Regions from separate parts of the Bernardetia sp. Wsw4-3y2 genome, predicted to be linked through region 2. Evidence: riboswitches for the same ligand, from Rfam matches in the RefSeq annotation. Region 2 holds a riboswitch; the other holds the start of a gene.
The links. Region 2 has a riboswitch for cobalamin ahead of metE (5-methyltetrahydropteroyltriglutamate--homocysteine S-methyltransferase). Riboswitches for the same ligand answer to the same signal wherever they lie in the genome.
Positions count from the first base shown of each region.

Region 1: it holds a riboswitch for cobalamin, as region 2 does, so the genes downstream of both, V9L05_RS20225 (DUF5074 domain-containing protein) here and metE (5-methyltetrahydropteroyltriglutamate--homocysteine S-methyltransferase) in region 2, are expected to answer to the same signal.

Region 1 is NZ_CP147017.1:4,804,517-4,807,944, forward strand. Features, by position in the region: gene V9L05_RS20220 (SpoIIE family protein phosphatase) at 1-492, opposite strand, end outside; cobalamin riboswitch at 1,092-1,398, shown strand; gene V9L05_RS20225 (DUF5074 domain-containing protein) at 1,452-2,549, shown strand; gene V9L05_RS20230 (hypothetical protein) at 2,678-2,887, opposite strand; gene V9L05_RS20235 (M1 family aminopeptidase) at 3,010-3,428, opposite strand, start outside.
Region 2 is NZ_CP147017.1:3,364,887-3,368,314, reverse strand. Features, by position in the region: gene metE (5-methyltetrahydropteroyltriglutamate--homocysteine S-methyltransferase) at 1-1,771, opposite strand, end outside; cobalamin riboswitch at 1,974-2,155, opposite strand; gene V9L05_RS13645 (C40 family peptidase) at 2,224-2,817, opposite strand; gene V9L05_RS13640 (AarF/ABC1/UbiB kinase family protein) at 3,085-3,428, shown strand, end outside.

The DNA.
Region 1 (3,428 bases), 1.4 Mb from region 2:
ATTCATTATTCCAAATGTAAATACTCCTGTTTCTGAAATTTCTTGTAGAGGTGCAAAATTAGAAGTATAAAAATAAAGAGCTAGATAAGAAAAAAAAGCAATCCCATTAGAAATATAAGAAGTCATACCAAAACGACCTGTTAAAAACGAAGTCATCATTGCCAAAAATAGATAATAATGAAAGTTAGAATCCCAGCCTATAATAATAACTGCACAAATAGCGTGAAGAATAATTTCTCCTATAGCAACAGTTAATAGTGTAGACGTATTTGAGTCAATTTGTCTGTTTGCCATAAAAATAACAGCAAAAAGAAAACAACTAGCTATATTAAAATATGCCATTGAATATACTCCAAAAATCAGAAAGCATATCAAAAATACTACATGAGCAGAAAAACCTAAAACTCCTACCATCGTAAGAATAGCAAAATCTCGGTGCTTTTCAGGAGCTAAGTGTTTTGGAACACGTAAAAATGGAATAGAATCTAGCATGAACTATCTAAGAGAGTTTAAAAAATGACTATTGCCTTCTTTGTAGCTTGTTTTTTATTAAATAACATACAAAAAATAATGATTGAAAAATAGTATAAAGGCTAGGAGGTAATAGTTGGAGACATAACTAGATTATATAGATATAGTTTTATAAATTTTCTGATTTATTAGAAAAATTATATAAAATTAGAAATTATTTTATTCCATTTGTCTTAATTTTTCAGCTTTTGCAATTGCTATATTTCTATTCTTTTGAATAGAAGCCGAAATTAAGAATACTTATTTCATATAAAATCCAAATAGGAATTCCGATTAGACACTCACTAATTATGTCTGGAGGAGTATAAGAGCTATAGCCGTTGTTGGTGTCTCTACCGACGACCATCAAGAAAGGAAGTCAAAGTGAACCTTCAAAAAAGAAAACTTTTTAAAATATCAGTTGTCAATTATAAAAAAGATAAAACGCCTTATACTTGTCAAGTTCAAATCTTTCCTCTTTATTCTAATGAAGTCACCCATTTTATGGCTCTAGAAACACAAATAAGATAAATCTAGTAAAGGGCGATAAAATAATACAAAATCATTTCACAAAAAACACTACCTTTGCAGCTTGAAAAGGTGGTGTTTTTTATATAAAAACACTGAAAAGGGAATACGGTCATCATTTTATGTGATTTATTCCGTAACTGTACCCGCAACTGTGAATTTGGTTTTTTGATAGTTATCAAGTAATTCTACTTCAAAAAATAATTGTGTTCTACATACCACTGCCTAATTATAAATTTATTCAATTCGTAATTTTTAATTAGTTACACTGATTATTTCATAATTCGTAATTGATTTAGGTGGGAAGGTCAGCAATTTTTCAAATCAGTCAGGAGACCTGCCTTTTCTATTCTTGTACTCTCAGTTCGGGAAAAAACTAGAGTCATTATTTTATTTTATTCTTTTTAATTTTTATGTCTATTCGTAATTCTAATTTACGTCCAAACTTTTGGACTCTGTTTTTGTATGTTCTTATTTCAGTTTCTGTTTTTTCTTCTTGTAATGATGACGGAGAAAATACTCCTGATATTCTTGAGGGAAAATATGCACAAGGTTATTTAGTAGTTAATGAAGGTGTTTTTGGAATGAATAATTCTTCAGTTGGACACATCTCTACATCTAATAGTGTTACTCAGCAAATTTTTCAGACCGTTACTGGTGATAGTTTAGGAGATCAACTTCAATCTATATCTATTTTGGAAGATGAAGCTTATTTGATGGTAAGTGGAAGTGATAAAATTGAAGTTGTACATAGAGGAACATTCGAAAGACAGGCAACTATTTTTGATACTACCACCTTCAAATTTGCAAACCCTCGTTATCTTGCTGATGTTGGAAACAATAAAGCATATATTACTACTTGGGGAAATTTTGGAGATATTCCTGCAAAAATTTTGGTTATAGATACTCAAACAAAAAAAATTATTACTACAATAGAAGCTAGTTCAGGTGCTGAATATGTAGTGTTTGACAGTAAGACTAAAAAAGCATTTGTTGCTAATACTTTTGGTTCTACTATTTCAGTTTATAACCCTTCTAGCAATGTATTAGAAAATACAATTGATATTTCTCCAAATAGTCCAAAAGATATGCTTTTAGATAAAAATGGTGATATTTGGGTGACAGCATCTCCTTTTGGTTCTTCAACTGGAGCAATCTATAAGATAAATACATCTACAAATAGTATCGAAACTACTATTCAATTGAATGCAGGAAGTGAAAATGTAGGTGGACAGTTAGCTATTAATCCAAGCAAAGATATTTTGTATTATAATTTTAGCAGTGGAATCTATGAGTTACCTATTACTGCGACAGCTCAAGCTACAACTCCAATTATTCAGAATGGTGCTTATGGGGTAAGTATTGACCCTTCAAATGGTGATATTTGGGTAGGAATTGCTAATTTTCAAGGTCCAGAAGGAAATGAAGTAATACAATATGACAATAAAGGAACTCTAAAAAATACATTTACTGCAAGTGCAGGTCCTAATGAAGTTATTTTTCTTCCTTAATAATCTAAAATTAATACTATTTTATTTCTCCCTATTAAAGAAGTTGTCTCGTCTTGAAATAATGTTACAGTTTTTTAGATAAATTATATATACATCAGGCAGTTTCTAAACTGTCTGATTTTTCTTTTTTATAGGTTCTTATTTGAACATTTTCTTCTTGATTCTTTATTATATATTTGTACGCTTTGCTCTACCAGTTGTTTCATCCAAGTCAAATAAGATTGTTGAGTTTCTAGTAAAATTCTTGTTTCAAAATATGCATTGACATGTTCTGCAACTGCATTTTCGTAGGAATTATAAGATTCTGTAATACTACACCGAATACGATTTTTAGTCAAAATTGTTTGATATTCATCACTACAATATTAGGAAGACACATCAGAAAAATAAAAAACCACTTTTAGAGTTTATTTTCTAAAAGTGGTTTTTTGTTGGACTTTTGACTTCAAATAAATAAAGGCTACTCTGTCTCTACTTTTTTGACATTATCATCAGGGTGTCTGTCGATAAGTTTATTAAGAGGATCAATTCCAGCTTTTACAGGCTTTCCTTTTACTTTAATTTTTAATGTAGAGTTTTCTTTTGTGATTTGATGTTTTTCAAGATATAAAAGAGGAGCAAACTTATAACCTTCTGCATTTGCTTCGGTTGGTTCTTCTCCATAAACTCCAATATCTATCCATTCAGTCAAAGGCAATTCAGTTTCTTTTCCTAAAGAATCTGCAACTACTTTTCCACTAGAGAGTTCTAAGGTAACTTCATACATATCATTACCCAAATCTTTATAAGTTGCATTTTCGACTTGATTTTCATAAAAAGTAATGCTTTCTACTAAATCAGTAATCAAATATTGAAGCGAATCAGGGGTAACAGCTTTTA
Region 2 (3,428 bases):
TACATGTTTGGCTTCTAGGTTGGTCATTTCTTACAAAACTCCATTGTAAAATTGTAACAGGACCTGTTAGCATTCCCTTAACCCATTTTTTAGTTAAAGATTGTGCATAAGCTGTCCAACGTAATGTCATGGGATTTGGTCGGAATACATCTCCATAAATAATAGGAGGTTTGACACAGCGAGAACCATAACTCTGTACCCAGCCATTTTGTGAAAACTCAAATCCTTCTAATTGTTCACCAAAATACTCTACCATATCATTGCGTTCAAATTCTCCATGAACTAATACATCAATTTCGGTTTCTTCTTGCCAACGAATAGTTTGTTCGGTTTCTTTGGCTATCAAATCATCATATTGTTGTTGAGTGAGTTCGCCCTTTTTAAATTTTGCTCTCCAACTCCTTACTTCACTCGTTTGAGGAAATGAGCCAATAGTTGTGGTAGGAAACAATGGTAATTTCAATGATTCTCTTTGGACTAACTTTCGTACTTGAAAATCAGATTTTCGCTGTGTATCTTTTTGTTTAATAGTAGCTACACGCTCTTTTACAGCTTTATTATGAATTAGTGTAGAGGTTTTACGTTTTTGATTAGTCTCTTTATTTTCTTGAAGTTTGTTTTGGGTTACTTCCAAATTGTCGCCATTGGCTAATTCTTTGAGTGTAACTACTTCTTCGATTTTCTGTTTGGCAAATGCAAGCCAATTTTTCACTTCTGGTCTTAGTGATTTTTCATTGTTTTCGAAGCTCAAATCACAAGGACAATGTATCAAAGAACAAGAAGGAGCAATCCAAACTCTTTCTTTACCAATTTTATCAATAGTCTTTTGGATAATAGACAGTGAATTTTGAAAATCATTTTTCCAAATATTTCTGCCATCAACAATACCTAAGGAAAGATTGGTTTCAGTTTTTATAAAATTGGTAGTCAGAATATCTTCTAGTTGAGAGGGACAACGCACCAAATCTACATGCAAAGTCTGAATAGGCAAATCTAATACAGTACCCAAATTGTCACCATAGCAATCAAAATAATTAGCTAAGATAATGTGCAATTGAGGAAACTTTTTTGCAATTAAATTATAGGTTGTTGTTATGGCAGCCTGTTCTTTTGATGTTAAATCTAAGGAAAGATAAGGTTCATCAAATTGAATATGTGTTGCTCCATTAGCTATTAATTCTTCTATTACCTCTATATAAACAGCCAATAAATTAGGTAATAAATCTATTTTATCAAATCCAGTTTCTTTTTCTTTTCCCAATAGCAAATAAGAAACACAGCCAATCAAAACAGGTTTAGGAGTAAAACCCATTTTTTTTGCTTCTAAAAACTCATTAACTACTTTTTTGCTAAACCAAGAAAATTTTTGATTCGCTACAAATTCGGGTACAATATAATGGTAGTTGGTATCAAACCATTTTGTCATTTCCATTGCTGTTACATCAAACCCATTTTTTTGATGTCCTCTTGCCATAGCAAAAAGCAAATCTATTTCAGCAACTTGATTGTCTTGTGCTAATTCTTGATACCTTGGAGGAATTGCTCCGACCATTAAAGTAGTATCAAGTACTTGGTCATAAAAAGAAAAATCGTTACAAGGGATTAAATCAATTTTGGCATCAAGTTGAATTTGCCAATTGTGTTGGCGAATGGTTGTGCCTGCTTCCAAGAGTTGCTCTTGGTTGATTTTAGCTGACCAATACTGCTCAGTCGCTTTTTTGAGTTCACGCTGACTACCTATCCTCGGATAGCCTAAATTTTGTGTACGCATGGTATTACTTTTAAATAAATGAATAATTTAAAAGTTCTTATTGCTTACAAATTCACAATGTTTTGGCAGATAGAAAAGACAAATGTAGATAGTAAAAAGGCACACTTATCCCATTAAATAGAAATAAATAGGTAAAACTATTTATCACACTATTTTGAGATAAAATATACCAACTCAACAAACTGCTTCATTCCACGAAAGCATTGTCAAATACGAAGAAGGCAGGTCTCCTGACTTGTATCATTTTTACCGTCCTTCCCGTTTTTGACAGTGGACAACAAGGATAAAAACTATTGAGATACTTACAGTTGCGGGACAGCTTGTGATTTGCACACAATTCCCTATTAATTTACGTAACGTAAAACCTTTTTCGCTTGATAAAGAAATTATAACAAAGAACTATAATTCAGTATCAAAGGTAGTAATAAAATTTAATTCTACATCTATTTTATTTAAGCCAATGGACTAATCACTCGTCTAGCATGTCGATACGCTTTTTGCCAATATTCGTATCTAAACAAAGGCTCTTCGACAACTCCTCTTGATGTAGAAGTATGAATAAATTCCAAATCATCTCTACTATCACCTGTTTTGGTAATAATTCCGACATGGCTAATACGATTTGGGTCGCTTCCTGTGGCAAAAAAAACCAAATCTCCTGCTTCTACATTATCTATAGAAACGTCTACTCCACTTACAGCCTGCGAACGTGAATCTCTTGAAAGCTCTATACCTGCTTCTTTGAAAGCCAAATGAGTAAGTCCAGAACAATCCAAACCATTGCTAGAAACTCCTCCCATCACATGCTGTGTTCCTAAATAAGTACGAGCTGCTTCAATTGCTTTTTGTGCGATAGCATCATGATTTCCAGAAACATTATCTGAAATATGTCCCTCTGAATGTGTATGAACAGTAGAGTTTGGATTCGCTAAAGTTTCAGCTTGATAACGAGTAAAAATTTCATCAAAAAGTTCTTTATGAACTCGCAAATCAATGACTGCTTTTACTGTCTTTCCATTTTCTTGAATAAATTCGATTCCTTTCATAATTGAGATTCTCTAAGATTTTAGCCTACGAATGTATAGTTTATTTAATTTTGAAAGATACTAATTTACAAATTGAATTGATATAAATCAAACTTTTAAAAAGGTAGTCCTGATATGGTAGAAATAGAAATAAGAAGCTATAATAAAGAAAAAAGATAATTGTATACAAATTTCAAAACTATTGCTTTTAATCAACCGTTAGTGAATTGATAGTAAAGATATTATCAAAACTAAATTATAAAAAACGATAGCTATATATAAAATTTTATGGAACGCAAATCACAAGACAACATACCCACTAGCAAAGTACAAAGAGCTGCCAAGTTTGCTAAAACAGGAGTAAAATTAGGTGCAAATTACGTAAAACACTATGCTAAGAAAACAATAAACCCAAATCTTAGTCGTCAAGAATTAGATGATGCTAATGCTAGTGATGTATATGATACATTGAGTGAATTAAAAGGAAGTGCTTTGAAGGTAGCACAAATGATGTCGATGAGTGAAGGAATGCTTCCAAGCGCATATAGTGAAAAATTTAAAATGGCTCAATATACTGCGCCCCCTTTATCCTTTCCATTGGTTGTCAAGACATTTAAGCAGTATTTGGGGAA